4 regions of the Exiguobacterium sp. s191 genome follow, and region 2 is predicted to be linked to each of the others. Evidence: riboswitches for the same ligand, from Rfam matches in the RefSeq annotation. Region 2 holds a riboswitch; each other region holds the start of a gene.

Region 1 (7,905 bases), on a different contig from region 2:
TTACCGAGTGGTCACAAATCATATACGCATCGATAAGATGCTAAAACGGATTCCCAGGCACAGGAATCCGTTTTTTCATGCGTTGTTCTTCTTCTGTTTTGCTGCTTCTTCTTCAACACGCTGCAGCAGCCCGTGAACAATTTTTTCGTTCTCCCGCTCTCCTCCAAGCGACAACAAACTCTTTCCAACAAAGTTTGCTCCCTCGTTTTTTCCCGTATAGATCAATAGACAGCGATCAGGTCCGAGCGGTTTGAGTGTAAAGGTCATCTCGATCTTGAATATTTTAGCCAACGTGAATCCGATCGTATTTTGTTTGAAGTCGGGTTCGTTCGTATAAGCTAAATCGGTCACGATATAGGTTTCAAGTCGATTACCCTGCATGTATGTTTGACGATACGTCGAACCGACGACACCCGGTTTTCGTTCAATCACCTCGTGCTGGACGACGTTTGGAATCAAACGCTGCAATCGCGTGTGATCAAACAAGTGCCATGCTTCCTCAATCGGAATATCGAGCTGTCGTTCTTCTCTCCACGTAATCATAGATCCGCCCCCTTTTCTATAGAAATACCCTGTCATCCGGTCTTGTAACGTCCGGTGACAGGGCGAGAGCAGATTCTTATTTTACTGTGCTTGTTTCAAGGGCTGCACCGAGGAACTTCGCTAGTTCGAGCATACCGTAGCGTCCTGCAGCTGCCTCGGCATCCGAATTATAGTTCGTATTCGTATTGACGTCATACGTATAGATCGTACCTGACGCATCCTTAATGAACTCGATGCCTGCGACCGCGATTTGGTTCGCTTGGAGGAATGCTTCATACTTTTGGATGATCGGGTCATTGAAACCTTCAACGATTTGGAACTTCATCGGCGTTTGCGGTGCTTCTTCTCCGACTGGGCAGAACAAGTCGTCGATCACACATGCATCTGCTGGGCAAAGCTCAAAACCTTCTGACGTATCGACTCGAACCGCGTAGACAAACTTTCCACCCACGAACTCACAACGCGTGATGTACGGTTCTGGTGCTTGAATATACTCTTGAATCAACGTGATGCCATCGACTGGTTCGTCGAATGTCGGACCATCGAGATAAGCTTCAAGTGCTTCAATCGAATGGAATAACTGGACACCGAGACCTTTCCCTGCACGGTTGTGTTTCGTGATGAATGACGAAACACCGATCTCTTTTGCTGCTTGCACGATTTGATCACGTCCGACGGCAGCCGTCGTCTTCGGTACACGAATCCCAGCCTTACGCAACGCCGTATATTGATTGACTTTGCTGACTTCAAGACGGAGCGCACGCGTTCCGTTAAAGACGGTCCGGTCATGCTCTTCTAACCAAGCGAGGACCCCTTCCGTCAACTCCGGCGCGTAACGATGTCCCCGCGTATGCGAAGAAGCACTCATCCGGCTGTAAAAGACGCCTTCTGGCGGCAGTTCATCCAGCGGAACGATTCCTTCATTCAAGTGCCACTGTTCATACGGTAATTCGAGTTCTTCGAGACGTTTGATGAGATGGTCCGTCCATTCTTGGTTTTCGTGGAGAATATGAATTTTTGTCATGATTGTTGACCTACCTTTCGTTTCGCTTCGACCAGTGGCATTACGTCACGAGCAAAGCGTTCCATTTCTTCAAGTTGTGGTGAGAATTGTAACAAAAGTAACGTGACACCGACGGCTTCGAACGCTAGAATCCGTTCAGCGATTTGTTCTGGTGTCCCGATTAAATTCGGACGTAGACCACGGTTCGAGACAGAATAATCATTCCGCTCGACCTGTTGCTCCAGTTGCGATTTACTAATGAAATCCTGATAACCGGCATAACCGGCGCTGTCTTCCTTGACGTCCGTGATCCGTTGCCATTCAAGAAGTGCTTCTTCTTCCGTATCCCGACAAATGATGTAGGCAGCAAGACCGAAGCTTTCGAGCGGCTTTTGTCCCGTCGCTTCCCGGCGTACTTTCATATCGTCGATTTTATGGGCTACTTCTTCAACAGTGCCCCCGTGCATGACATAAGCGTCACAGTGTTCGACGATCGTTCGCTTTCCAGCTTCACTCTCTCCACCAGCGTAGAGCTTGATCCCCGGACGCTGGACTGGCTTCGGATGGAGTTCTGCTTGCTCGATCGTGTAGTGATGACCGGAGAAGCTATACGGTGACGTATCTGCCCATAGTCCCTTCATGACCGTGACGAACTCTTCCGTCCGAGCATAGCGTTCATCGTGCGCTGTGAAGATACCGTTGTATTGTTTCGCTTCCTCTGCCCACCACGCTGAGACGACGTTGAGCGTAAAGCGTCCACCACTCAACTGATCGATGTTTGCCGCCATCTTCGCCGTCGTCGCTGGATTATGGAACCCGGGACGAACCGCTGTCATGATCTCTAAGCGTTCCGTCGTTGCAGCAATCGCTGCTGCCGTCGTCCATGCCTCAAGACTCGGTTCCTTAATGCCTTTGATATCGTTCAAGTTCAGTTCCGCGATCAACGTCGTCGAGAAGCCGATCCGTTCTGCTGTTTGTGCGACTTGTTTCGCATAATCGAATGTCGGTGGCATCTGTTCATCCTCGACGTTACGTAACCATCCCCCAAAAATCGGTAACCAAAAACCATACTCCACTCCATCGTCCCCCTTATCATAAAAAAACGCTCTTTTCGAAGTTCGAAAAGAGCGACGGTATCTTGTCCTGTCCGCTCTTATCTTCGGAAGGTATCCCTTCCTGGAAGTAGCACCTTCCGCCACGGCGGGGTTGCTGAAGTGTCTTCGGGCCAGTCCCTCGACTTCTCTAGATAAGATGTGTTGCATTCATCGTACAAAATTCACTGAACTAAAGCAACCATTAAACCGTCTTTTCCAATCGGAATTATTTCGAGCATAAAAAATCCCGACATCGTGTCGGGATTCGGGATTAATATGGTGCGACGAAATCTGATGTTGGCTCTGGCGCCTGTTCACCACGAACACGATCATAGAATTTTGCCATCGTGACGCTGAAGTATGGTCCAACCCATAAGACAGCAAGACCAAGTGTAACAATCACAAGTAATGCCCAACCAATGAATGATAGGAAGAGTAAGAATGCTTCCATTTTATGACCATCCATGAGTTGACGTGAACGCGTGATTGCCTCGAGAATACCGACTGATGGTTCATCTCGAAGGATGTAGAACGTCAACAAGTAAGAGAACGACTTGATGATCCCTGGAATGATCAAGAGTAAGGTCCATAGGAATAAGAAGACCGCTTGCACAATCGACACGCCGATGACTTTACCGAAGATTTTATACGGTTCGAACAAATCAGCTACTTTGACTTCTTCATTGCGTGCGAACGACATCGCGACCCACGTCCAACCCGCTGCGATTGGGATCAATAAAATCGAAAGAATGATGCTGACCGCACTCATCGCATTTAGATCTTCGTTAGGATCTGGTCCGATGAACGTCGGAACGCTCTGGATGATAGAAAAAAGTACGAACATGAGGATGGCAAATCCCCAACGACCGCTGAGCGACTCCTTCGCTGCTTTTTTTAATTGAGATGACATGAGTAAGGTCCTCCTTGAAAAATAAGTTCTCACCTTACTTTACGGTCGAATTCTTCTAATGTTTCACTCTTTTTTCAATAATTTCCCGTCTCTTTGCTGGTTGAGCCAGGCACGCTCAAGCTGTCGTTCACACGCCGTGTATAACGAGCGTCGACCGTCGAGCCGTTCCATCGCGAATGGAATACCATGCTTTTTCGCCTGCGCGATGACATGTGCACTCGCTGCATGAGAAACGCGACTCGTTACGACGACGATCGCGTCCGTCTTTTTGGCGAGACAGGCAATCTTTTTCGCGGACTGTGCGTCCCCTGCCAGATGAATCAATTCGATCCCCGTCGGCGCAAAGAACTCACGATAGACAGCGGTCTGTTGTTCGTTTCCGACAATGACGAGACGCATTCCTGTGAAGCGCGTGAAATCAAGCGGTGTCTTATCAACGAAATCCATCAATTGTCCGGGTACAGCTGTCGTCACGATCGGTTCAATCGTTCGCTCTTTTGGCATACGGACGCGACGCTGCGCTTTTTTAGCTTTCGGCACCGGTTGTCGTTTCATTTTTCGTGCATACCGATTTGACTTTTTTGTTGTCACAGATGCCTTCACTACCGGTTGCTCTACTTCTGATCGGCGGTTAGATGATGCGTTGACGATCGGCTCTTCATACGTGAACGGATGCTTCCAAGCAATCGTCAGTGTATCCTTCCGTTCCCGCCACATGACGAGATCGACGAGTTGACCTGCTTCTAGTCGGAAATAGCGCATGTCTTCTACCGGTACGACATAATAGAACGATCTGCCCGACTCATCTTGCAGTGGACCATTCACCGTTTCCTCAATGATTCCATGTGCCTTGACGATTGCTTGTTCAAACACGACACGTTCCGGATTCTCTCTCATTCGCTCCGTCGAGACGACGGCTTCAACACGGCACATCGTTTTTTGATCATCCTGACGATCGATACGGACCCGGACTTCCATGCCGTGCTCGAGATTCCAATCGCGGACGTCTCGTTCTGAAATATGACTGCCGGACCATTCTAGTAAAGTACCGCCTTTTAAACCCCGCTGAAACGTATAGGCATAACGTTGCTTGCGTACTGGCTCGACAGGTACTTGCGATGGTATTACGATGGTCTGCTTCTCTAGCTCCACTACTTCGTCAATGACCGGTGTTTCTTGAACGTCGCGCGGTGCATAATACGCTGACATCTTGACCCATTCGTCGATTCCGTTCACTTCGTCGAGCCAGAGTTGCCAATCTTCATACCGCTCCACGACCGCTAATTTCATCTGTACCAATTCAGTTGCTCGTTCCAACACCTGTTGCATCATCCGTAACCACTTCCTTTGCGTTTTTTTCACTATAGCAACGAAAAAACGCGGAAGTAGTTCAAAAAAATAACCGGGTTATTTTTTTATTTAGGTGCGTTGCTGAATTTCCACAGCCGGATCCTGACGCTTATATTTCGCGACGATGACGATCAAAACCGTGATGATCACAAGTAGGAACCAAGAAGATAATTTTCCAAGATCAACGACTGCCCAGCCTCCTTCTTGATGCGGATAGACCCAGCCTTTAAAGAACGTCACGATATTCTCTGCGATCCAAATGAAAAAGGCGATCAGTAAAAAGGACAGGACGAGCGGCATCCGGTAAATCGTCTGCTCGATCGTAAAATAAACCCATGACTTATAGAAAACGAGGACGACGAGAACCATCAATAGCCAGCGTGCATCGAAGATCCAGTGGTGGGTGAAGAAGTTGAGATAGACGAGACTGCCGACGCTGATCGCAAGCCACGGGGGAGGAAATGCTATGAATCGCAAATGAAATCGCCGAAAAGCCTGGCAGACATAACTCGCGACGCTTGCGTACATGAATCCTGCATACAATGGAACACCAGCCACTTTCGTCAAAGCTTCTTCCGGATAACTCCAAGACCCGACGTTCACTTTGAACAGTTCAAGTGCTAGACCGATGACGTGAAACAATAAGATCAGTTTGAATTCCTCCATCGTTTCATAACGTGTGACGAGTAAGACGATTTGGACGAGAATACACCATAGCAACAGGAGATCATATCGAGCAACCATTTCAGTAGGAAGATAACGTGAAAGAGCAAGTGCTGCGAAAATCATCACGGGAAAGACGCAACAGATGGCTTCTATATATGTAAAACGAATCAGGTGCCGGATCGCTTTCATTCGGTCATCTCCTTTTTTCTTCAGTATACGGGTCTCAATCCTCCTTCCCCTCCTTCTTAAGATGGAAAAAACGGAAAATTTCGTCTTTCTTCTTCCACTTTCCTCATGATACAGTTAACGAATCAATTATTTTAAGAAATGAGGTGCCAGACATGACGCGTCATCGCGCTTCCTGGTTGTTACGCGCTACGTTAAAGTGGGGACTCTTCCTGCTTGGTTTATTTTTACTCGCTCTTGGCTCATCGATGATGATCACGGCTGAACTCGGTGTCTCGACGTGGGATGTATTGCATCTTGGTCTCCAAAAGAAGACGCCACTATCCGTCGGAACGATCATCTTACTTGTTGGTCTATTACTCGTTTTCGTTAAGTACGCATTAGACCGCGTCACACCGCAAATCGGAACGCTCGTCAACGCGATTTTCGTCGGTGTCTTCATGAATCTTGTGCTTGGTTCTCATCTCTTACCCTCTTTTGAATCGATCTGGTTGAATACGCTCTGGCTGATTTTCGGTATCTTCATCATTGGGATGGGCGCTGGTCTGTATGTCGCTGTCGGATACGGGGCTGGTCCACGTGATGGGTTAACGCTGACACTTGCAGAGCGCTTCGGAACGTCGATTCGTCTGATGCGGACGATCATGGAAGTCACGGCATGCGGCATCGGTTGGTTGCTTGGGGGACCTGTTTTCTTCGGTACGATCCTCTCGATTTTCCTGATTGGACCGTTTCTGCAATTTTGGTTGTTTTATTTCCGCCGGATCATTGCAGCGATTGATGCAAAAGGAATTCCAGCGTCTGAACGCCAAATTAGCTAAGTCGCCTGACTCGATATCATTCTGCGTGAATGATATCTTTTTTTATGTCAGAAGCAGATAAGTTGCGCCATCAAAATAAACACGTTATATTCGTTTACATATCAATCTTTGATACGTCAAAGGTTTCTTCGAACGAAGGGAAGGATGTGATGGATTGAGTATTTCCTGCACCGAAAAAGGACGTTTGATCTATGCACTCGTCTCCGTCAATAAGACGATTGCTCAAAAATTCGATCTCTGTACGGATGGTTTCAGTCAGACTCGAATGGACCTACTTGCTCAACTACAAGTCGATCAAACGATCAGTCAAAAAGAATTGCAAAAACGCGTCAATGTCGATCATGCAGCAGTGACCCGTCATCTCAAACATCTGGAATCGACCGGGATGATTGCTCGCGAGCGGTCAGCCGCTGACAATCGGGTGATTCTTGTTTCCTTAACGGAACAAGGGGCGACGCGCATTGCACGATTACGCGAACAAAAAGATGAGTTCCTCGAGAACTTACTCGAAGGATTCTCCGCTGAAGAACAACGGACGCTAGCTGAGATGATTCAACGCATCGAAGCGAACGCCGACACATTACCTAAATTAAAAGAGGAGTCGATTTAATATGGCAACGCAAACAACAACAGACTTCATGGAAATCGTCAAAGGACGTCGCTCGATCCGTAACTACGATACAGACGTGAAGATCTCAAAAGAAGAAATGACACAAATTCTTGAAGAGGCAACACTCGCACCTTCTTCTGTCAACATGCAACCATGGCGTTTCCTCGTCATCGATAGCGAAGAAGGCAAAGCGACACTCGCACCACTCGCGAAATTCAACCAAGTCCAAGTCGAGACATCTTCTGCTGTCATCGCGGTCTTCGGTGACATGAACGCTGTTGATCAACTCGAGAACATCTACGATACAGCTGTCGCAAAAGGGCTTATGCCACAAGAAGTACGCGATCGCCAAGTACCAGCGATTCAAGGTATGTACAGCAGTGTATCGGCGAACGATTTGAAAGACAGCATCTTGATCGACTCGGGTCTCGTCTCGATGCAATTGATGCTCGTCGCTCGTGCACACGGATATGATACAAACCCAATTGGTGGTTACGAGAAAGATCAAATCGCGGAAGCATTCGGTCTTGAAAAAGAGCGTTATGTACCGGTCATGTTGCTATCGATTGGTAAAGCGGTTGACGCAGGATACCCATCGGTTCGCCTACCAATCAACGACATCGCAGACTGGAAATAAGTTTTTTTACACTATAAAAAAAGAAAACACACACAAGGGAGATTGAATAATTATGACTACTCAAACAACAACGGACTTCATGGAA
Region 2 (7,905 bases):
ATACCACGAAGAAAGGAGCGACCGTCATGCAAGAGGTCACGACCGTCCCAGAAAACGGGCTATTGTATGTCTATGCACCGATGTGCGGGACATGCGCCATTGCGGAACGTATGCTCGATATCGTTGAAGCGACGGAATCAGGTCAATCGATTCAGAAGGCGAACGGGAATTTCATTCCGGATTTCTTAGAAGAAGCCCGTGTCATGAGTGTTCCTGCGTTGTTGCGAATTGAAGAAAATCAAGTCGTAGAGCGACTTTATGCCTTCCAGTCCGTTCAAAACGTCTTTGCTTTCTGTCAAGAACGGTAAGAAAAGTCCGATTGGATTTTTCTTTTTGTTAAATTGTCGGAATATTTACAATAATTCGTTGACAACGCAGAAATATGAATGGTATATTCATAACAACTTCTAGAAATGCATTATAGGAAGTCTAGCAGAGATGATCGTTCAATACGATTCAAGTCCTGAACCCTTTCTCCCATCCTAAGCCGGTGTATTGTTTCCCCTTAAGTCGTCCCCCAAAGACGAAGCGGTGCAATGAACGGGTGGTGGATCGAAAGGACCGATCAGGAAGTGAACGTAAGCTGGCGATCATGTCGAACAGGCGCCGTCCTCCACGCGGAAGAGCGAACAATTCCGAATGGAGCTGGGTTTTCCTTCGTAGCATTTCTAACCACATTATTCGTGTTGTCGGTTCGCCGGCAACGCCTTTTTTTTGTTTTCTGGAAGTTTTTCGAGCCGGTCGCTTGCCAGGATAGAATCTCCTTGCTACAATGCGAATAAGGAAAATTACTTTAATTCATATCCGATTACTCGGAATTAACTGGTGAGATGGAGGACGACAAGGCATGACAGTACGTTTTATGGATGTTTTCACAGAATGGGCATCAACGTATGACGAGACAGTAACCGGACACGATCCGGAGTATAAAGAGGTTTTTCGTCGATACGATGAGATTTTGGATACAGTAGCGGATAAAGCGCAGTCGCCGGTCATTGAATTCGGAGCAGGCACAGGGAACCTGACACAACGTCTTCTGGCACGTCACGACGCCGTACTCGCCGTTGAACCAAGTCCGGAGATGCGGGCAATCCTGACGGAAAAGATTCCGTCGCTTGATGTACAGGATGGTCACTTCCTCTCGTTCGAGGCGAAGGAAGCACGCAGTTTTGTTTCTACGTATGCGTTTCATCATCTAACAGATGAGGAAAAGGGAGAAGCAATCGATCTGATGGCATCACATTTACCGGCAGACGGAAAAATCGTCTACGCGGATACGATGTTCGTCTCAGAAGAGGCACGCCTGCAAACGATTCGTGAAGCACGTGCTCAAGGGTTCGACGCGTTAGCGGAAGATCTCGAACGCGAGTTCTACCCGTTGATTCCAGTCATGGAAGAATTGTTTACATCACGGGGATTCACTGTTAAATTTATACAATACAATCACTTCGTCTGGCTCGTAGAAGCCGAGAAAATGGGGGAATAAATCATGGCACTTCAAAAAATGAACGTCGAAAGCTTTAACCTGGATCACACGAAAGTCAAAGCACCTTATATCCGCGTCGCGGGTTATAAAGAAGGTAAAGTCGACCAAGTCGTCAAATACGATATCCGTTTCACACAACCAAACGTTGAGCAAATGCCGATGCGTGCGATGCACACACTCGAGCACTTACTTGCTGAAAACATCCGTAACTACTCGGATGATGTCATCGATGTCTCACCGATGGGATGCCAAACAGGTTTCTACATGGCGATGATGAACTTCGACTCGGTCGAAAAAATGAGCGAACTCGTTGAGAAGACGTTGAAAGACGTCCTCGCAGCAGAAGAGATTCCAGCGCAAAACGAAGTCCAATGTGGATTTGCGAGCGCACATGACCTCAAAGGAGCGAAGCACTATGCCGAGAAAATGCTTGCCGGTCGTGATGAATGGGACATCGTCTTCGGATGATCGCGAACAACGTCCGCGACCTCGTCGGAAACACACCACTCTACGAGATCACTTCATTCGATTTGCCTGCTGGTACGCGCATTTTGGCGAAGCTCGAATGGATGAACCCTGGGGGCAGCGTCAAAGACCGCCTTGGCATTCAACTCGTTGATGCAGCAATCGAAAACGGACATGTGACACCAGGCGGTACGATCATCGAGCCGACAGCCGGGAATACCGGCATCGGCTTGGCGCTCGCCGCTAAAAAATATGATCTTCAAGTCATCTGTGTCGTTCCGGAAAAATTCAGTCAAGAAAAACAGACGTTGATGCGGGCACTCGGCGCAACCGTCGTCAACACGCCGACTGAACTCGATATGCAAGGGGCTATCGACCGGGCTAAAGAACTCGGTCAGGAAATTCCGAACAGTTACGTTCCGTTACAATTCGAAAACGAAGAGAATCCAGTCACGTATCAGCGGACACTCGGTCCTGAGCTGATTGCGGACTTGTCGCACATCGACTGGTTCGTTGCCGGTTGTGGTTCAGGTGGTACGTTCGCCGGAACAGCGGACTTCTTAAAACAACGTCTCGGTACAAAAGCAGCGATCGTCGAACCGGAAGGCTCCGTCTTAAATGGTGGTCCAGCCGGTCCGCATAAGACAGAAGGCATTGGAACAGCAAAATGGCCAAGTCTCGTTCCGCGTGAACTCGTCGACGAGATTCATACGATTTCTGACCGCGATGCATTTGACGCGGTTCATACACTCGCTGCTCGCGAAGGATTACTCGTCGGTAGTTCAGCAGGTGCAGCGCTCGTTGCTGCGCTCGATATCGCAAAGCGTCACCCCGGCAGTACGATCGTCACCGTCTTCGCAGACAGTGCCGAACGCTACTTAAGCCAACAAATCTTTGAAAAGGTGGACGAAACTCATGCGTAAGAAGACAGCATTGATTCATGGAGGAACAGGTGTCGACCGGGCAACAGGAGCCGTCACACCTCCGATCTATCAAACAAGCACATACAAGCAGGATAAAATCGGTCAACTCAAGGACGGATACGAATACTCACGGACAGCGAACCCGACACGGACGAGCATCGAACGATTGATTGCGGATCTCGAAGGTGGCGCACGTGGTTTTGCCTTCGGTTCTGGGATGGCAGCAATCCATGCCGTCTTCCACTTGCTTGAGTCTGGCGACCACATCGTCATGACAGATGACGTCTACGGTGGTACGTTCCGCTTGATGCAACGCGTCTTACCGAAGTTCAATATCCAAGTGACATTCGTCGATACGACGGACCTTGCGGCAACGGAAGCAGCGATCCAAGACAACACGAAGATCGTCTACGTCGAAACACCGACGAACCCGTTGTTGAAAGTAACGGACATTGAAGCAATCGCAACGATCGCCAAACGTCACGATCTTAAACTTGTCGTCGACAACACGTTCGCGACACCTTATCATCAACAACCACTCGCACTTGGTGCAGACATCGTCTTGCACAGTGCGACGAAATACATCGGCGGACATTCGGACGTCGTCGCTGGACTTGTCGTCGTCAAAGATGATGCGCTCGGCGAAGAGCTGCACTTCATCCAAAACTCGACAGGCGGCGTGCTTGGACCGCAAGACAGCTTCTTGCTCGTCCGTGGTCTTCGTACACTCGGTATCCGAATGGATGCGATCGAAGAGACAGCACATGATCTCGTTGCGTTCCTACAAGCGCAAGACATCGTCTCGAACATTTTCTACCCAGGACTTGCATCGCATCCTGGTCACGACATCCAAGCGAAACAAGCGACTGGATTTGGTGGGATGATCAGCTTTGATGTCGGTTCAGCAGCGAACGCAGAAAAACTCGTCGAGGCGACACACTTCTTCACACTTGCTGAAAGTCTTGGTGCCGTCGAGAGTCTGATTTCGGTGCCGGCACGGATGACGCACGCGTCGATCCCAGCAGAGCGTCGGGCAGAACTCGGCATCACAGACGGTCTCGTCCGGATTTCAGTTGGACTTGAAGACGCGGAAGATTTGAAAGAAGACTTAACACGTGCTTTCACGTTCCTCGAAAAAGTTTCTGAAAAAACTGTTTGACAACAAAAATAACCCCTGCTAATATTCAGAATATATTCTACAAACTTAATACCGAAACTCTTATCGAGAGTGGTGGAGGGACTGGCCCGATGAAACCCGGCAACCGCGGATCTAATCCGAAGTGGTGCTAATTCCAGCAGACAAAAGTCTGGGAGATGAGAGCAAATGGTTTTGTGTACTGAAAAGTGCGCGCGTTTGCTCTAAAACGCGCGCACTTTTTTTATTTTAGGAGGGACAGTTGTGATTCGTTTACAAGACGTAGGAAAGATTTATCGCTCAAAGCGCGGAGCGGTCGAAGCCGTCGCGAATGTCGATCTGACAATCGAGCGCGGTGAAATTTTTGGAATAATCGGTTATTCCGGAGCAGGGAAATCGACTCTGATCCGATTACTGAATATGCTCGAAGCACCAACGAGTGGTTCGATCCAAATCGATGGTGTTGAAATGACATCACTGAAACCAAAAGAATTACGAGGCGTCCGCAAGAATGTCTCGATGGTCTTCCAACACTTCAACTTACTATGGTCACGGACGGTTGAAGAGAACATCATGTTCCCACTCGAGCTAGGTGGCTTCCCGAAAGCACATCGCAAGGAACGGGTAGCGGAACTGATCCAACTCGTTGGTTTGGACGGACGCGAAAAAGCTTATCCGTCACAATTATCCGGTGGTCAAAAACAACGTGTCGGTATCGCTCGGGCACTGGCATCGAACCCGGACGTTCTCTTATGTGACGAGGCAACAAGTGCACTCGATCCGAAGACGACGGACTCAATCCTTGAGTTACTCGTCGACATCAATGAAAAACTGAAACTAACGATCGTCTTGATCACACACGAGATGCACGTCATTCAAAAAATCTGTCACCGGGTCGCCGTCATGGAAGCCGGTAAAATCGTCGAGCAAGGACCGGTCGCAGAAGTCTTCCGTCATCCGAAGCAAGCGATGACGAAGGAATTCGTCAAACAATTGACGTCACCGTCAGAGAACGAGTTAACGTTCGCGAAACTACGCGAACGGTACCCAACCGGAAAAATCGTTCAGTTGACGTTCGTCGGATCGACAGCGGAAAGCCCGATCCTCGCGGAAGTCATGAAGGATTCACCGGTCCTGTTCAATATCATCGGCGGAAACGTCGGTCAATCGCAGGAAGGGGCACTCGGTACACTGTTCATTCAGTTGATCGGGGAAACAGAAGCAACACAAGCGGTCATCACGAAGCTTCAAGCCAGTGATGTTGAAGTGGAGGTGGATCACCGATGATTTCATTCTTTGACAACCTAGATTGGGACATGGTGTGGGAAGCGACAGGCAGTACCGTCTATATGACGGCAATCGCTGGGGTTTCGACATTCGTTCTCGGTTTGATCATTGGTTTACTATTGTATGCGACAAACGAAGAGTTATTGTTCAAGAATCGGGCGTTCTATTCAGTGTTGAGCTTGATCGTCAACGTCTTCCGTTCGATTCCGTTCATCATCTTACTGATCTTATTGATTCCATTTACGACAGCGATCGTCGGTTCGTTCCTCGGACCAACGGCAGCATTACCGGCACTGATTTTCGGTGCTGCACCATTTTACGGTCGGATGGTTGAACTCGCGTTACGTGAAGTCGATAAAGGTGTCATCGAGGCAGCTGAATCGATGGGGGCGACGAAGTTCCAAATCATCTATAAAGTCTTAATCCCGGAAGCGTTGCCTGCCATCGTTTCTGGTATCACGGTCACACTCGTCTCACTTGTCGGTTATACGGCAATGGCCGGAGTAGTCGGCGGAGGTGGACTTGGGGACATGGCCTTCATCGAAGGATTCCAGCGTTCTCAAAACGATGTCATCGTCATTGCGACACTCTTAATCTTAGCGATCGTCTTCGTCATCCAAATCATTGGTGATTTGCTGATCCGTGCGATCGATAAACGTTAATTCAAATTTTATTCATATTGGAGGAATCATTCATGAAAGTTTGGAAAAAATTCGTAGGTACTGCTGCTGTATCCGTCTTAGCAATCAGCCTTGCTGCATGTGGCGAAAAATCATCAGGATCAGGTAGCGACGACAAAACACTCGTCGTTGGTGCATCAAACGTACCGCACGCTGAGATTCTTGAGCACGTTAAAAAAGAATACGAAGCAAAAGGTTACAAGCTTGAAATCAAGAAGTTCCAAGATTACGTACTTCCGAACAAAGCACTCGCTTCAAAAGAAATCGATGCGAACTACTTCCAGCACGTACCGTATCTTGAGCAACAAGAGAAAGAAAACAAATCATATAAGTTCGCGAACGCAGGTGGCGTCCACGTTGAACCACTCGGTATTTATTCGAAGAAATACAAATCACTCGATAAGTTACCAAACGGTGCAACGATCCTGACGAGCTCAAACGTCGCGGAACGCGGTCGTGTCTTGACGTTCCTTCAAAATGAAGGATTGATCAAGCTTAAAGACGGTAAAACAACAGATGCACAACTCGGTGATATCGCAGAGAACCCGAAGAAACTCAAGTTCAAGACGAACATCGAAGCATCACTTCTTCCGCAAGCTTATAAAAACAATGAAGGCGACGCTGTCCTCATCAACACGAACTATGCGATCGATAACGGTCTGAACCCACTGAAAGACGCGATCGCTTCAGAAGATGAGTCTTCACCATACGTCAACATCATCGTCACACGTGACGGCGATGAGAAAGACAAGCGTGTCACAGCACTTCTTGACGTTCTGCACGAGAAGAAAAACCAAGATTGGATCCTCGACAAGTACAAAGGTGCGGTCGTTCCAGTCAGCAAATAAGTTCACCGAAACCGGCATCCTTCCTATATAATGGAAGGATGCTTTTCATTTGTCTGAAACAGGGGTTAGGGGGAATCATATGCAACGCATACGTCAACTGCATCCGTTGACACTCGGGGTCTTGTTCGGGACGTTTTTCTCGCGTCTCGGAACGTTCATCACGATGCCGTTCTTCGCCATCTACATGACGACCGTCCTGAAGTTTGATCCGGTCGATGTCGGCTGGGTGCTCAGTATTTCGGCGATCGCCAGTCTCGTCATGAGCTTCATCGGTGGTACTTTGTCAGACCGTTATGGACGGCGGACGATGATGCTTGCCGGAACGATTGGGTTCGCGGTCGTCTTCATCGCGCTGGCACAAGTCGAGACATTCTGGGCATTCTTTACGCTCAGTGCCTTGAACGGGGTCTGTCGCTCGATTTTTGAACCGTCCGCCCGTGCCCTGATCAGTGATACGACGGACGAAGCGAACCGATTGTTCGTCTTCAATATCCGTTACGCGATGATCAACATCGCAGCAGCGATCGGACCGGGAATCGCCTTGCTGCTGAGTGCAGGGAACACGTCCGCGACGTTTTACATCACGGCGTTCGTCTATATCGTGTACGGGGTGATGATCGGTATCTTATTCAAACGCTATCCAATCACCGAGACGCATGGTGGGAAAAAGGTGTCATTCGGAGCAACGGTTCGTCTGTTGCGGACGGATATCGCCTTTACGCTGGCACTTGCCGGCATCATCTTCGGGGTCTTTGGCTACAGCCAGTTCAACTCGACCTTGCCACAGTTCTTGACGGAAACGTCACTCCTTGAAGGCGGGAAGACACTCTATGCGATCTTAATCACGATCAATGCAATCACCGTCTTGATCGTCCAGTATCCAATCATGAAGTTTGGTGTCAAGACGTCACCACTCGTCTCGATCACGACCGGGATTGCGACTGTTGCGATCGGATTGTTCATCATGGGAAATGCGAACGCGATCTGGTTGATGATCGTCGCGATGTTCATCTTCACGTGCGGGGAAGTCATGATGTTCACGATGACTGATATCTTAACCGATCGGTTCGCGAAGCCAGAA
Region 3 (7,905 bases), 190 kb from region 2:
TCAAGTCTGTATCAGTTACCGAGATGCTGCATTGCTCAGTGGGGATGAGACGCTACGCGAAGGCGAAACGACACCCTTAAAAGGGGGTATTCCGAAAAACATCAAAACACGACCGGATCGATTGCTCGAGAGTGGTCAACAAGTCGGAAGTCTCAGTGTCATCGCCTCACCCGGGCATACACCTGGTTCGATCTCGCTTTGGCATGAAGGGAGTCGGACGTTGATCGCTGGAGATGCTTTTCAGACGCAAGGGGGACTCGCCGTCTCCGGTGATGTCCGCTGGCAATTTCCGTTCCCCGCACTCGCGACATGGGATCCGGACGTCGCCCTTCGCTCGGCTGATCAACTGACGGAACTATCTCCAGATATTCTTGCCGTCGGACACGGTCCCCTCATTCTCGGACCGAGTTACGAGATGCGCCAAGCTGTCGATCGATTCGGACACGTCTTACAGACGAAAAAATCTTCTCCATTCAAATCACACACTTAAAACGGGACTGTATCATAAGTCAGTCTTTCCAAAGATAAGGATGGCAGAATGAAAATCTGCCATCCTTATCTCATAACAAAAAGAATGACGCGTCGCACGCAACTCCTACAGGAATAAGCGCATTTATGCGCTTCAGAGACAAACAAGACCCGTTTTCCTGCTTGAATGAAGCAGGAAAACGGGCTTGTGTCTCGCCTGAGGAAAGGGCGTGAAAAGACGCGTCATTCTTTTTTTGAGTTAGCCCCATTTTTTCGTCCAGTGGTTCAATTCTGTTCTGCAACAGCATAACGATAGACGCGTGCTTCGTAGGGACGCAAGATATCCGGGCTATCCGGATAGTTTGATACGAGCAATTTTTCATGCGGTAAAATGAGGGCGGTCTGCATCGGTTCATCATGTACGTTGAGGACGATCCGCCAGACTTCTCCCTCTAATTCCCGTTCATAGATATAGAGATACGGATCATGAAGCGCTAAGTCTCGGTACGTGCCGTAAACCATGATCGGATGTTGCTTTCGCATCTGAATCAGCGACTTGTAAAAAGCAAGCACGGACGATGGATCCGCTTCTGCCTGCGCGACATTGATGTCCGTATAATTCGGGTTGACGGCTAACCATGGTTTCCCACTCGTAAAGCCAGCTGCATGTGTACCGTCCCACTGCATCGGTGTGCGGGAGTTATCACGGGCAAGTAACTGCATCGACGAGAGTACGACCTCCGGGTCCTCTCCACCAGCGACGCGCTCCGCGTATCGATTTCGAAAGGCGACGTCTTGATAAAGCGACGGATCCGAGAAACGAATCCCCGTCATTCCGATTTCTTCTCCTTGATACACATATGGAATTCCGGGTAACGTATGCAACATCAAACCGAGTAGTTTTGCGCTCTCGACGCGATACCGTTCACTGCCGAAGCGGGTCACTTGTCGTGTATGATCATGGTTGTTGAGGAACTGTGAATTGACACCTAATGGGTATAAGACGTCGTACCAGCGTTTTTGAATCTCCTTGAATCGTAAGAGATCCATCGCCTCCATGTCATCCGCGATTTCGAAGTGAAATAGCGTCCGGAGTTCTTCTCGGTCCTCACTGACATATAACAGCCCATCTTCTGGACCAACGAACGGAATCTCACCGACTGTAAACAAGTCTTTACCAGCGAGAACATTCGCATGCATCTCCTGCAAAAAGTCATGCACGCCGGGCTGATTTCCAAGGTACGAGAGATCAAACGGATTGGCAACATCCTCAAGCGACGGTTTTTTGATCAAGTTGATGACATCCATCCGGAAACCGTCGATTCCTTGAGCGATCCACCAGTTCATCATATCGTAGATCGCTTGCCTCACAGCTGGGTGCTCCCAGTTTAAGTCGGGCTGTTCTTTGGCGAAGGAATGAAAATAATACTGCCCGCGTTCTTCACTCCACGTCCACGGGCTTGGCGCAAAGTACGAGCGCCAATTGTTCGGAGGCGTCTCTTTCGTGCCATCCTGCCAGATATACCAGTCATCCTTATCGTTAATCCGCTCTCGCGACTGACGGAACCAGTCATGCTGGTCACTCGTATGGTTCACGACTAAATCGAGAATGACCTTTAATCCACGGGCATGAGCGGCCGTGATCAACTCCTGGAGATCTCCCATCGTTCCCGCTTTTTCCATGATCTCGTAATAATCGGCAATATCATAGCCGTTATCGACGTCCGGGGAACGATAACACGGATTCAACCACACGACATCGACACCAAGTGAAGTGATGTAATCAAGCTTTTCGATGACACCTCGCAAATCACCAATCCCATCCCCGTTCGAATCCTTAAAGCTACGCCAGTAGACTTGATAGACGACTGCCTCTTTCCAGTTAGCTCGCTTCATCTTCCCACTCCTCTCCCTACTCTTTATTCCCGCTCCACTTATCTGTACCTGTTTATCCGACAATTTTTTTGAATTTCGAAAAAGTTCTTTTCTTTTGACTGAATATTCGTTATCCTTGACGACAATACCACGAAGGAGGCATTCATCCATGAAACATTTCGCTCCATCCATCGCCATTGATCGGCTTCCTGCTCCTGTCTTCGCTGAACTCGCGAACCGAATCGGTGCTGTAAAAGCTGCCGGACACGATGTCATCACACTTGGTCAAGGAACGCCTGACCAGACGACGCCTGTACATATTCTCGATGCCTTAAAACAAGCCATCGACGAGCCAACGAACCTTCAATATCCACCGTTTCGTGGACATGATTTTCTAAAGCAAGCCGTCGCACGCTTTTATGCGACTGAATTCGGTGTCACAATCGATCCGGCAACGGAAGTCGCGATTCTCCTCGGTAGTAAAGCCGGTATCGTCGCCTTACCGCAGACAATCGTCAACCCTGGAGAAGGTGTCATCGTTCCGGATCCAGGATACCCGGATTACCTGTCTGGCGCAGCACTTGCTGGTGCATTCCCGATCACGCTTCCGTTGCTTGAGAAAAATAACTTCTTACCGGATTACGACTTACTTGATACGACGGACGTCGAGCGTGCCCGGATGTTGTTCCTCAACTACCCGAGTAATCCGACGGGTGCGACCGCGACGGCAGAAGCCTTCGAACAGACAGTCGCTTTCGCCGATGCCCATGATATCTGTGTCGTCCATGACTTAGCATACGGCGGCATCAGTTTCGATGGTCCGACGCGAAGCTTCCTGCAGACGGAAGGGGCAAAAGACGTTGGGATCGAGCTATTCTCACTCTCAAAACGCTTCAACATGTCCGGCTTCCGGATTGCCTTCGCGATCGGAAATCCGTCCGTCATCTCAAGCATCGAAACATACCAAGAACATCTCTACGTCAGTGCCTTCACACCGATTCAGCATGCTGCGACCGTCGCCCTGTCGAGTGACCAGACATGTGTCCGCGAGTTAAGCAGTCTGTACGAAACACGACGCGATGCGTTGTTCGCAAAACTCGATGCGATTGGTTGGAGTGGACCACGACCGGGCGGTTCCTTCTTCGTCTGGCTTCCTGTTCCGGAAGGTTACACGTCCCAAAGCTTCACCGATCACCTGCTTGACGAAGCACACGTCGCCGTGACCCCTGGATCCTTCTTCGGCGAATACGGTGAAGGCTACGTCCGGATCAGCTTGATTGCTGACGTCGAACGTCTAGAAGAAGCCGTCGATCGAATTGGAACGCTCAACCTGTTCCGGACACCTGTTGCGGAATAATTCTGAAAAAACATTTGACAGATGGGAATCATTTCCGTTAAAGTAAATCCCAACAGCATAACTACTTATCGAGAGCGACCGAGGGATTAGGCCCAACGACGTCCGGCAACCACCTGTAAGGAACGGTGCCACATCCTACAGAATGATCTTCATTCTGAGAGATAAGTTACGAAATCTTACACTTTCGTCGCTTTTTTCTGGTTGCTCTGCTACTAGGAAAAAGCGACTTTTTTGTATGAGGAGATGAGCGGATGATTGAATTCAAACACATTACAAAACGGTTCGTTCGAGACCGGACCCCGATTTTTGCATTACGGGATGTCGATTTGACGATCCAAAAAGGAGAAATCTTCGGAATCATCGGTGAGTCCGGTGCCGGTAAAAGTACATTGCTTCGCCTGATCAACGGGCTTGAGCATCCGACACAAGGAACCGTCAAGGTCGACGGTGTCTCGCTCGGCGGGATGTCAAAAGCAGATTTGCGTCAACTTCGCTTGCGGACAGGAATGATCTTTCAGCATTTCCAATTGATCCAGTCGCGCAACGTCGCGGATAACATCGCTTTTGCGCTCAAGGCTGCTGGCGTCAAACGAGCAGATTTCCCGGAGCGAATTCGCGAACTCGTCTCGCTCGTCGGACTTGAAGGATTTGAGACGAACTTCCCGAGTCAATTAAGCGGTGGGCAAAAACAGCGCGTCGGGATTGCCCGGGCACTCGCGAACGATCCGACCGTCTTGTTATGTGACGAAGCGACATCAGCTCTTGACCCCGTTACGACACTACAGATCCTTGAACTGCTGAAGGATTTGAATGAACGACTCGGATTGACGATCGTCCTCATCACGCATGAGATTGATGTCGTCAAACAGATTTGCCATCGCGTCGCGGTCATGTCGCAAGGTGAAGTCGTTGAAGTCGCCTCAACCTATGACCTGTTCAGTCAAGCCAAGCATCCAGTGACGCAACATTACGTCGATACGGCACTACAAATCGAATTGCCGGAACGCATCTTACAGGCAACTCCAGGCAAGATCATCCGCTTGCAGTTCACGGGCGAGAAGACCGGTGAGAGTACGTTATCAGAAGCAATCCGCCGTTACGATATCTCAGTCAGCATCTTGCACGGCAAGGTCGACTACATTCAAGACGTCGCCTTCGGTGTCCTGATTGTCAGCTTGACGGGATCATCCGACCAAATCGCTCCTGCCCTCGACTGGCTCGCGACGGAACTTCATGCACTCGAGGTGATTCAGGATGTGGCTTGATCGTATTCAAACGATGTTACCTGAGCTCTTGAAGGCACTCGGCGAGACGGCGTGGATGGTAGGAATTTCACTTGCCTTTGCATTGGTCGTCGGGATTCCGCTCGGGATTCTCTTGTTCGTCACCGACCGGGGATTATTTTTTCAAAACCTTGCCGTCCGCCGTGTCCTTGACTTCGTCGTCAACATCGTCCGGTCGCTACCGTTCATCATCTTGCTGGTTGCCCTCATTCCGTTAACGAAGTTCTTACTCGACAATACGATTGGTCCGACGGCAGCATCCGTCAGTCTCAGTGTCGCAGCGATTCCGTTTCTCGCGCGACTCGTTGAGACGTCACTGCGCGAAATTCCGCCTGGTCTAATCGAAGCAGCGGAAGCATGTGGGGCGAAACCATTACGGATCATCGTCAGTGTCCTCTTACCGGAAGCACTCCCTGGCATCATTCAGGGCATCACATTAACGACGATCAGCTTGATCGGCTTCTCAGCGATGGCTGGTATCGTCGGCGGTGGAGGTGTTGGTGACCTCGCGATCCGTTTCGGTTATTATCGCTACGATAATCTCATCATGATCGTGACGATCGTCGTGCTCATCGTCATCGTTCAAAGTATTCAAGCACTTGGCAATCAACTGGCGCGAAAAACAGATAAACGCTAATCATACATACAAAGGGAGAGTGGAATCATGAAAAAACGATATGCCTTTTTAGCAACAGCCTTACTCGGTGCAGGAGTCCTCGCGGGATGTGGAGACAGCAGTGCTGACGAAAAAGACAAGACGATCAAGATTGGTGCGACGAGCGGTCCGTATAGCGACATGGTCAAACAAGCGATCCAGCCGCAACTCGAAAAGAAAGGCTATAAAGTCGAAATCGTCGAGTTCAGCGATTACATCCAACCGAACATCGCCCTCGGTAGCGGGAACATCGACGCCAACTTGTTCCAACACTCGATCTATCTCAAGACGTTCTCTAAAGAAAAGAACCTCGGTTTAAAAGGACTCATCACGGTTCCGACAGCACCGATGGGACTATACAGCAAGACAGCGAAGACACTCGACGACGTCAAGACAGGTGCTGAAGTCGCGACACCGAATGATCCGACGAACCAAGCACGGGCACTGAACTTGCTTGCGGAACAAGGCTGGATTGAACTGAAGCCGGACGCTGATCCACTAACCGTTTCAGAGAAAGATATCGTCAAGAATCCGAAGAAACTCGTCATTAAACCACTCGAGGCGGCTCAATTGCCACGCGCCGTCGAAAGTGTCGACATTTCAGCCGTTCCAGGAAACTTCGCACTTGCTGCGAAATTCGACTTACTTGATGCGTTAGCGCTTGAGACGATGGACGAACAATACCGTAACCTCGTCGCTGTCCAAACGAAAGATGCGGACAAGCAAGTCGCAAAAGACTTAAAAGCAGCCGTCGAATCGGACGCTTTCAATACAGTCATCGAAAAATCATTCAAAGGCTTCAGTAAACCTGAATGGGCAAACTGATGTAAAAAACGACCGGAATTCAACGAGATCACCTCTCTTTGAATTCCGGTCATTTTGTGTTAGAACCGATACCACATCAGTTCTTCATCATGATAGGTATCATCGATTTTCAGCGCCCGCGGTTCAATCGCGTATGATTCAAAACCAAGTGATCGATACAACGCTTTAGCAGCTTCATTCGTCCGGACGACCGAGAGATGGACTTGCTCGATCACAGGATGCTGCTTTAATCTACGTAATGCCTCTTCTACGAGTTGTCGTCCGACCTGTTGCTTTCGGGCGCGTGGCGTAACGTACATCGCAAATAGATTCGCTCGATGTCGCATCTTGACTGGCTCGGAGCAGACGATAGTGACGACACCGACGAGTTCATTTTCATGAAACGCACCGAACGTCATCGACTGTTCGCTTTCAAGACGAGTTGCGTACCGTTCGATGGGTCGATCTTTTTCTGCTTCATAATCAGAGCCGAATGCCTCCGGATGGTTTCGTAAGGCTTCTAACCGCAATGCTTTGTAACGAGTTGCATCTTCTGCCGTCAATTGACGTATTTTCAACTGCTCCACCCCCTACCTGTAGTATAGAACGAACTAACTCGTAAAAAAGAGGACGACATCGAGCGATATCGTCCTCCATTCTTCTATTTAAGGTGTTCGGAAATTAATCGTGAAGTACGGTGCGTTGTCTCGGAATGCTACACCGACATCCGCCTGCTTGAAGCTCTTTTGAAGGATGTTATCGCGGTGTCCTTTCGAGTTCATCAAGCCCCAATGCGCCGCAAAGACATTCGGATAGCCCATCGAGAGATTCTCACCGGCTCCCATGAACTTGATACCGCCTTGTTTCATTCGATCGAACGGGTCACGCCCTTGTGGATCCGTATGCGAGAAGAAATTATTCTTCGCCATGTTTTCGCTGTGACCACGTGTAACCGGCTTCAGTGCCGTGTACGGTGCTAATGGATTTAATTTATAGTCGGCTCGTTCCCAGTTCATCAACCGAAGCATCAGTTTCTCATCTGTCGTTCGTAACGCATTCGACGCCGTACCGTAGAAGCCTTTTTTCTTCGCTTCGACGTCTTTTGGAATCGCAAGCGTCGCTTTGACTTTATTGCCGTCATGTTGATCGAAGAAATATGTCACGTAATTGCCTTTCTTCTCATAGACGGCGGCATGATCCAGATTCAACATGTAGTTCGTATTGCCTTTACGATAGGACTTCACTGCGGTCCAACCTTTTTTCTTCAAGGAAGATTCCGTATCCTTATTCAAGACCGCGCCTTGCGTCGTCACCCCGTTCTTGAAACGATACTTCCCATAATCTTTTCCATCCTTCGTCAAGGCGACGAATTCCTCCGTTGATGTCCGTCTGACTTCCCAGTCGTATCCCGGATACTCACTGCTATATCGATCAATCAGCTTGCCGCCGCTTTTCGGGTAATC
Region 4 (7,905 bases), on a different contig from region 2:
CGTCGTCGCAAAAAACAGGACGAGGGCAAGGATCGCGAGGACGATCCCCCAGTCGTTCAAGAATCCGAGGACAGGACGTAAACCCTTCCCTCGGTTCGTTTGTTTTGATACTACCTCATTCATCGTTGCCCTCCTCCTGTCGCATACCACAACAAGGTTTCTTCTGATGTGTCCGCCGTCTTCGTTTCATGGACGATCCGTCCATCGAACATGACGTAGATTCGGTCCGTGACGGTCAAAAGTTCATCCCATTCACTCGTCGCGTAAAGGATCCCTTTTTGTTGTTGCGCGAGTCCGTCAATCAGACGATAGATATCTTGTTTGGCTCCGACGTCGACACCTTTTGTCGGTTCGTCCAAGACGAGTACAGAAACATCGGTCAGTAACCATTTTCCGATGGCGACTTTTTGTTGATTCCCACCGGATAGTTGACCTACTTCCTGTTTCACGTCTGCCACTTTAATGCCCAGCTCCTTGACCCATTGCGATGCCTGATCTGCTTCTTTGCGACGATCCATCAGCCCCCAGCGGTTGACGAAATCATGAGCTGCCGCTGCTGTTAGATTTTCTGCGACAGAATCGGCAACAAGAATTCCTTCTTTTCGTCGTTCTTCTGGAACGAGACCGATCCCCGCTTGAATCGCAGCTTGTGGATTGCGAAGGCGATGGGCTTTTCCACCTATCCGAACCTCCCCTTCCTGAAACGGACGATCACCGAACAATGCTTTGCATAATTCCGTTTTACCGGCACCGACAAGACCCGCGATACCAACGACTTCACCTGCTTGAACCGTCAAGGAGATCTCGTGGACGTCCGCATTCGTAGCACTCTCGACGGTCAATACGTTCGTTGCATTTACCCGTGACGTTTTCGCAACAGACGTAAGCTGACGCCCGAGCATTTGCTCAACGACAGCTTCCTTCGTGATGTCTGTCAAAAGATATCGTGAGATGAGTTGACCGTCGCGCATGACCGAGATGGAGTCGCAAATCTCATATAGTTCCTGTAAACGATGCGAGATGAAGATGATCCCAAGCCCTCGTTCGGCTAAACGACGCACGACTGAAAAGAGATGGCTTGTTTCCGCCTGACTGAGAGGTGCCGTTGGTTCATCTAAAATCAAAAAACGGCGTTCTTGGACGAGGGCGCGAGCAATCAGTACGAGTTGCTTTTCAGCAAGCCGCAACTCCTCGACACGTGTCTTGACGGAAATATCCGCCTGTAATGTCGCTAACGCTTCCTTGGCACGCTGTATGTAACGGCGTTGGGATACGAAGCCAGTCATCGTTCCGTCCGTCAACAGATCGAGACAGATATTCTCAGCGACCGTCAAATACGGGACAAGCGCCACATCGACCTCTTGTTGGACGAGGTCGATTCCAATCTGTTTCGCATCACGTGGTGACGTGATGGACAACTCCTTCCCGTCGAGACGGATCGTTCCTTCGTCCGCCGTTTCCGCTCCGGATAAGACTTTCATCAACGTCGACTTACCGGCACCATTCGCACCGACAAGCGCGTGGATTTCACCGGATTTCACTTCAAACGAGACTTGTTTTAAGGCTTGCACTCCTGGAAACGCCAGTGAAATCCCAGTCATCTTCAAGTGATGATTGGTAGACGTCATTGTTTTTTATGGACGTCACGCAACCGGTCCATCCACGGTTCATTGAATTTGTCCGATGTACTCCATCCTTTGATGATCGTATCGAGATTGTACATCGTCGTATCCTGCTTCAACGCCTTCTGCTCCACGAGTTTCGCGTCGAGATCAAAGCTATCCGGTGTCTTCTCGCCAGCGATTTTCTTAGCCAGTAATCGCATGTCCGTTTGTCCAATCAAGAATGGATCCACCGCACTCGTCGAGACCCAGTTACTGCCTTTTTCACGCATCAGGTTGATATCCTGATTCGAGACATCGATCGAGATTAGCGGGATTTCTTGACGTTTATTATCCTTGAGCGATTTGTAAGCCCCTTTTGCGACTTCGTCCCACGCTCCCCAAACCGCATCAATGCTTCCTTTCGGATATTTCGCGAGAATCGCATTCATCTTCGTTGCGATATCCCCTTGGACATCTTGGAAGTTTGTCGGTCCAACCGTCTCAAGCGTTTTGATCTTACCGTCTGCTTCGTACGTCTTATAGATTTCCTGACGACGATCGAGCGGGGCAAAACCTGGTCCGAACCAAAGTTTGATGACACGGACCGGCTTTTTGTCCGTCACCTTCGTCACTTCATCAAGCGATAGCTTCGCGAGTTGATGATCGTTTTGGAATGTTTCCGTCACACCTTTTAACGCCGTTCCTTTTTTCTTCGTGACCGTATCGAACGTCACGACCTTCAGCCCTTTGTCGACCGCTGGTTTAATCATGTCATAGGCGTAGTCTTCCTTACCATGCGAGATGATGAGCCCATCATAATCTTGCTGAATCGCTTGCGCGACAAGCTCCTTGAACTTGACGTCGTTACCTTCCGAAATGAACGTGCTGACTTTAAAGCCAAGCGCTTCGCCTTCACTTCGCGCGCCATCAAGGAATTGTTTCGTATGGTCGTCCGATGCTAGGTTGCGGATGACGGCGATCTTGACGTCCGATTGAACCCCTTTTGGTACATCCTTGACGACCTTCGTCGTCGTGGCTTCTCCATTCGCACAAGCCGCTAGTAACAGTGCCGGTGCTAGGACGGCGTAAGCTAGTTTTTTCATGACATATCTCCTTATCCGAGGGGTTGAAGCCCTGTTAATTGTTCAATCGTTTCTTCATTCGGTTGCGTGATGACACCAAGTTCGGTGATGATGCCTGTGATCAATGTGTGTGGTGTGACATCAAACGCCGGGTTGAAGACGGCGATGCCTTCCGGTGCTGCCGCAATACCTTGGACAGTCGTCACTTCCTGCGGATCACGTTCTTCGATTTCGATCGCGTCTCCGGAAACGAGCGAGAAGTCGAACGTCGAGAGCGGTGCTGCGACGTAAAACGGAATACCAAAAGCTTGCGCGAGCAATGCCAATTGGAACGTCCCGATTTTATTCGCGGTATCTCCGTTTCGTGTAATGCGGTCGGCACCGACGATGATCGCATCGATCTGTTTTTCTTTCAGCGTATGGGCGACCATGTTGTCCGTAATTAACGTGACATCGATGCCGGCACGTTGCAGCTCCCATGTCGTCAATCGTGCTCCCTGCAGTAACGGTCGCGTCTCACTCGCAAAAACGGATAATTCGATGCCGCGTTCTTTTGCGATGTAGAACGGCGCAAGTGCCGTTCCATAAGCAGCGGTCGCAATCGATCCAGCATTACAAATCGTTAGGATCCGGTCGCCTGACTGGAACAATTCCAGTGCATGAATCCCGATTTGACGTGACGTCTGCGCATCCTGGTCGTATAAGGCGACCGTCCGTTTTTCCAACCGTTCGCGAATCTCTTCTACCGACGTCCCGTCTTGAATGATTGGATTCAATTGATCGAGGACATTTCGCAAGTTGACGGCCGTCGGTCGTGTCGCGAGTAACGTCGCCGATGTCTCAAGCAAGGCTTGCTTGTAGACCGGAAGCGCCGCTTCAAAGCGGTACGCTTCTTGAACGAGCACGAATCCACCGAATAAGCTGATCGCAGGTGCGCCCCGGACACGTAGTTGTTTAATCGCCTCAACCGCTTGCGCGAGATCAGCAATGACTTCATAGTGCTCTTCTTGCGGTAGACGTGTCTGATCGAGAATCGTCAAGACACGATCTTCGTAACGGATACTTTGAACGAATGTAGTCATCGGCTGAGTTCCTCCGTTACGTCAAAGTTTCGTAAATCATCGAATGTCCGGCATTCTGTACGGCGTTTGATTAACGCCGCTCCTAGACGAAGAGCGTGACGTTTCCGCTCTAAGCGTTCCGTCGTTGAATCGATTGATTCTAAATCAGCGACCGGTGCAAGACCAATCGTCCGCCGAATCAATTCGCAACCAGCAAAGCCAAGGGCATCCTGCAAGATCGTGCTCAGTACATCATCGACGAGTCCTGATGCCTGGAACGGTTCGACGGCTTCCCGTTCCCATAAGGCACGGAACGTTGAAGCGAACGTCAGCCAGAACGTATCGATATCCTTGATTCGGGCGTCACGTCGTGTAGGGTAATCCGGATATGCCGCGAAGAATAGATGCGCAATGAACTGTCCGACATCGAATCCGAATGGACCATAAAAGGCGAATTCTGGATCGATGACTTTCGTTTCCGTCGCCGAGGCGAAGATGCTTCCTGTATGTAGATCGCCGTGCAGCAATGCATCTCCTTTCGTGATGAAGAGCGCTTCGAGTTTTGCGACTTCGCGTTTTAACTCATCGTCTGCCCATAGACGTGCCACCTCTTCTTCGAGTCCGGCTTCAATCTCGTTCGTCTCCGCGTCATGAAACGGATCCGTGAAGATTAATTTTTCCGTGATGTCGCACAAGTCTGGATTGTAGTACGTTCGGGCGACACGTTTCTTTTCAACCGGACCAAGCGCAAAGTCCGATGTATGGAATAACGTCCGAGCGAGATAAGAACCGATATGTTCCGCAAGCAACGGATACTGTTCACCTGCGAGTAAACCGCTTCGAACGATCGTCAGATGTGAAAGATCTTCCATGACCGTATACGCCTCTTCATGACTAGCATGAAAGACACGCGGTACGAACGGCACGGCATGCCGTGCGAATTCACGGAGTGCGGATTGCTCGATCCACGCTCGTTCGAGCGATAACGGCCAGCTCTCCCCGACGACCTTCGCATATGGTAATGCTTGTTTTAGAATCAATCGATGTTCACCCTCTCGAATTCGGAAAACGAGGTTGAGGTTCCCGTCGCCAATCTCTTCTGCTTCGACGGCTCCATCGCCGATCAGTCCTAGTGTCCGAACACGATCAATCGCGTCCTGTTCTGTAAATGCTTTATATGTCATCTCAGTTTCCCCCTATGTGATACACGAAAAAGCGCCTCTTTTCGTCATCGAAAAGAGGCGCAGAAAAGTCACTGCGTCCTCTTATCTCTCAGACAAAACGTCTGTTGGATGTAGCACCGTGCCCAGTGGTCGGTTGCTGCGGCGTCATCGGGCCAATTCCCTCTGCCAACTCGCGATAAGAGTCGTATGTAGTTGTCGTGTGTGATATTGATTTGAATCTTACGCAATCGACTTCCTCGCTGTCAAATCGAAATCAAGCAGAAACGGATATCATTTTTATGCCATCTATAGAAATAGTATTTTCAAAAAAATAAATTTTCTAAAAATAGTTTGACAAGTGGCGATTCTCATGTAAAAATTGCAATTAGATTTCACAATTTCATCCAATTCTTATCAAGAGCAGACGGAGGGACAAGCCCTACGATGTCGCAGCAACCGACCTTTTGGCACGGTGCTAATTCTTGCAGCTACTAAGCTGACAGATAAGAGTCCACGTTCGAATCATTCATGGTCTCTTGTCGCTGACGAGAGACCATTTTTTTGTTGAAGGAGGAAAGACATGGCTTATATCACTGCTACTTATCAATTGACTGCCCGTGATCGACTCGAGCAACGCGCTGAACAACTCGCGCTTGGTCTGACAGTCGGTTCTTGGACGGAACTGAATCATCTCGAACAACAACAACTCGCCTCGTTCAAAGGGGAAGTCGTACATACCGAAGAGCGCGATGGCAAAGGATATATCACGATTCGTTACCCGGAACATAACGTATCGCGCGACTTTTCTGCGATTCTGACGACCATCTTCGGGAAACTCTCACTCGACGGTGAAATCAAATTAACGGAATTGCTACTACCCGATACATTTACGTCGGACTTTCCAGGTGCGAAATTCGGGATCGAAGGGGTCCGTTCCTTGATCGGTGTCGAAGATCGCCCATTATTAATGAGCATCTTCAAAGGAGTCATCGGACGCGATTTATCGTTCCTTCGTGATCAACTCGAAGGACAACTCGCTGGTGGGATTGATCTCGTCAAAGACGATGAGATCCTATACGACAATCCATTGACACCGACGATTGATCGGGCACGGATCGGACGTGAGGTCATCGATGCTCACTTCCAACGGACCGGTAAACGTGCGTTGTATGCGATCACACTCAGCGGTCCTGTCTTTACGCTCAAGGATCAAGCCAAGCGATTGATTGATGCTGGAGCGACTGCTTTCTTGCTGAATACCTTCACATACGGACTCGATGTCTTACGCGAACTGGCAAGTGATCCGGAAATCAACGTTCCGCTCTTCAATCATCCGGCATATAGCGGTGCGTTGATCGCTAGCCCGAATCACGGAGTCGCAGCCCCTGTCTTACTCGGCACATTACCGCGTGCTGCTGGAGCAGACTTGACGCTATTCCCGTCTCCTTATGGCAATGTCGCTTTACCAAAGGATGTCGCTCGTGGCATCGCGGTCGAAGCGACCCGTCTCGGGCAGACGAAATCGATCTTCCCGGTTCCTTCAGCCGGTATTCATCCTGGACTCGTCGCTCAACTCGTACGAGACTTCGGGATCGATTCCGTCATCAACGCCGGTGGCGGCGTACATGGTCATCCGCAAGGTGCTGCGGCTGGCGTCATTGCTTTCCGTCAGGCACTCGATGCGGCACTCGCAAATGAATCCCTATCGACGGCAGCATCGCGTCATGAAGAATTACGAATTGCCCTCGACGCTTGGGGGATCAAGTCATGACCGTACGGATTCTTTGTGACTTCGATGGGACGGTGACGACGCAAGATAACATCATCGCACTCATGCAGGCATTTGCGCCAGCGAGTGACTTCGAACCGTTGAAACGCGGTGTACTCGACCGGACGTTATCGATTCAGAGTGGTGTCGGGCAAATGTTCGCACTTCTGCCGTCTGACGGAAAAACAGCCTATCTTGACTTTTTGTTGGAGCGTGCAGTCATTCGCGACGGATTTTCGGAGTTACTGCAGTACAGTCGTCGTCAAGGCATCGATTTTTCGATCGTCAGCGGTGGAATGGACTTTTTCGTCGAACCGATCTTAGCGCCCTTCCTCGACCAAGAACAGATTTACTGTAACGTCGCTGATTTCAGTGGTCCATTCGTACATATCGATTGGCCAAACGCCTGCGATGCCCATTGTACGAACGGGTGCGGCTGTTGTAAAACGTCCGTTGCCCGGACACTACGTAAAGACGGTGACGTCATCATCGTCATCGGCGACTCGGTGACGGACTTCGAACTCGCAAAACAAGCGGATCGTGTCTATGCCCGTGATTATCTGATCACGTTGTGTGAAGAGAACGATATCGCCTATACACCGTTTGAGACGTTCCACGATATCGTTCATGATTTAACACGAGCGGAGGTGACAACATGACATTCATGCGACGGTATGAAGAGCTACGCGCCATCAAACAAGAGCTTGCGGCGCGCGATTGGTTCCCTGGTACGAGTGGCAATCTCGCCATCCGGACATCCGGTGTCCCGGTTGAATTCCTTGTGACGGCAAGCGGAAAAGATAAACGGCAGACAACTCCTGACGACTTTGTTCATGTCGATGCGACCGGTCAATTGATCGGTGAGCAATCCGGGCGTCCTTCTGCTGAGACATTGCTCCATGTCGAAGTGTTCAATCGAACGGACGCCGGTTGTTCCCTGCATGTCCATACGATTGCGAACAATGTGATTTCGGAACTCTATGGCGATCAAGGCAGTATCACCTTTTCCGGTCAAGAAATCATCAAGGCACTCGGACACTGGGAAGAGGATGCGACGGTCACGGTACCGATCATTCCGAATCATGCGGACATCCCGACGCTTGCCGCTGCTTTTGCACCGCATGTCACAGCAGACAGTGGTGCCGTCCTGATCCGCAATCACGGGATCACGGTCTGGGCACCGACCGCCTTTGAAGCAAAGAAACACCTCGAAGCCTTCGAGTTTTT

The links. A riboswitch is a leader RNA that binds a small molecule or an ion and turns the genes downstream of it on or off. The one in region 2 is predicted to bind S-adenosylmethionine.
Region 1: linked by a shared signal. The riboswitch ahead of KNQ09_RS14145 (LLM class flavin-dependent oxidoreductase) and the one ahead of KNQ09_RS09365 (methionine ABC transporter ATP-binding protein) in region 2 are both predicted to bind S-adenosylmethionine.
Region 3: linked by a shared signal. The riboswitch ahead of KNQ09_RS10330 (methionine ABC transporter ATP-binding protein) and the one ahead of KNQ09_RS09365 (methionine ABC transporter ATP-binding protein) in region 2 are both predicted to bind S-adenosylmethionine.
Region 4: linked by a shared signal. The riboswitch ahead of KNQ09_RS13200 (2,3-diketo-5-methylthiopentyl-1-phosphate enolase) and the one ahead of KNQ09_RS09365 (methionine ABC transporter ATP-binding protein) in region 2 are both predicted to bind S-adenosylmethionine.

The regions. Positions count from the first base shown of each region.
Region 1 is NZ_JACSNC010000003.1:163,329-171,233, forward strand. Features, by position in the region: gene KNQ09_RS14130 (PhoX family protein) at 1-36, shown strand, start outside; gene KNQ09_RS14135 (SRPBCC family protein) at 76-543, opposite strand; gene KNQ09_RS14140 (ATP-grasp domain-containing protein) at 620-1,567, opposite strand; gene KNQ09_RS14145 (LLM class flavin-dependent oxidoreductase) at 1,564-2,622, opposite strand; SAM riboswitch class I at 2,697-2,799, opposite strand; gene KNQ09_RS14150 (DUF975 family protein) at 2,912-3,550, opposite strand; gene KNQ09_RS14155 (DUF2325 domain-containing protein) at 3,614-4,879, opposite strand; gene KNQ09_RS14160 (DUF817 domain-containing protein) at 4,970-5,755, opposite strand; gene KNQ09_RS14165 (YczE/YyaS/YitT family protein) at 5,908-6,573, shown strand; gene KNQ09_RS14170 (MarR family winged helix-turn-helix transcriptional regulator) at 6,728-7,183, shown strand; gene KNQ09_RS14175 (nitroreductase family protein) at 7,185-7,820, shown strand; gene KNQ09_RS14180 (nitroreductase family protein) at 7,873-7,905, shown strand, end outside.
Region 2 is NZ_JACSNC010000001.1:1,765,812-1,773,716, reverse strand. Features, by position in the region: gene KNQ09_RS09390 (thioredoxin family protein) at 27-308, shown strand; gene KNQ09_RS09385 (class I SAM-dependent methyltransferase) at 848-1,486, shown strand; gene KNQ09_RS09380 (S-ribosylhomocysteine lyase) at 1,490-1,954, shown strand; gene KNQ09_RS09375 (PLP-dependent cysteine synthase family protein) at 1,951-2,874, shown strand; gene KNQ09_RS09370 (bifunctional cystathionine gamma-lyase/homocysteine desulfhydrase) at 2,867-4,033, shown strand; SAM riboswitch class I at 4,091-4,195, shown strand; gene KNQ09_RS09365 (methionine ABC transporter ATP-binding protein) at 4,274-5,296, shown strand; gene KNQ09_RS09360 (methionine ABC transporter permease) at 5,293-5,958, shown strand; gene KNQ09_RS09355 (MetQ/NlpA family ABC transporter substrate-binding protein) at 5,991-6,824, shown strand; gene KNQ09_RS09350 (MDR family MFS transporter) at 6,904-7,905, shown strand, end outside.
Region 3 is NZ_JACSNC010000001.1:1,955,795-1,963,699, forward strand. Features, by position in the region: gene KNQ09_RS10315 (MBL fold metallo-hydrolase) at 1-490, shown strand, start outside; gene KNQ09_RS10320 (glycoside hydrolase family 13 protein) at 754-2,364, opposite strand; gene KNQ09_RS10325 (aminotransferase class I/II-fold pyridoxal phosphate-dependent enzyme) at 2,513-3,700, shown strand; SAM riboswitch class I at 3,763-3,868, shown strand; gene KNQ09_RS10330 (methionine ABC transporter ATP-binding protein) at 3,952-4,965, shown strand; gene KNQ09_RS10335 (methionine ABC transporter permease) at 4,955-5,620, shown strand; gene KNQ09_RS10340 (MetQ/NlpA family ABC transporter substrate-binding protein) at 5,648-6,463, shown strand; gene KNQ09_RS10345 (GNAT family N-acetyltransferase) at 6,523-7,020, opposite strand; gene KNQ09_RS10350 (CAP domain-containing protein) at 7,108-7,905, opposite strand, start outside.
Region 4 is NZ_JACSNC010000002.1:305,238-313,142, reverse strand. Features, by position in the region: gene KNQ09_RS13225 (ABC transporter permease) at 1-123, opposite strand, end outside; gene KNQ09_RS13220 (sugar ABC transporter ATP-binding protein) at 120-1,628, opposite strand; gene KNQ09_RS13215 (sugar ABC transporter substrate-binding protein) at 1,625-2,707, opposite strand; gene mtnA (S-methyl-5-thioribose-1-phosphate isomerase) at 2,719-3,768, opposite strand; gene mtnK (S-methyl-5-thioribose kinase) at 3,765-4,931, opposite strand; SAM riboswitch class I at 5,010-5,113, opposite strand; SAM riboswitch class I at 5,319-5,420, shown strand; gene KNQ09_RS13200 (2,3-diketo-5-methylthiopentyl-1-phosphate enolase) at 5,491-6,681, shown strand; gene KNQ09_RS13195 (2-hydroxy-3-keto-5-methylthiopentenyl-1-phosphate phosphatase) at 6,678-7,337, shown strand; gene KNQ09_RS13190 (methylthioribulose 1-phosphate dehydratase) at 7,334-7,905, shown strand, end outside.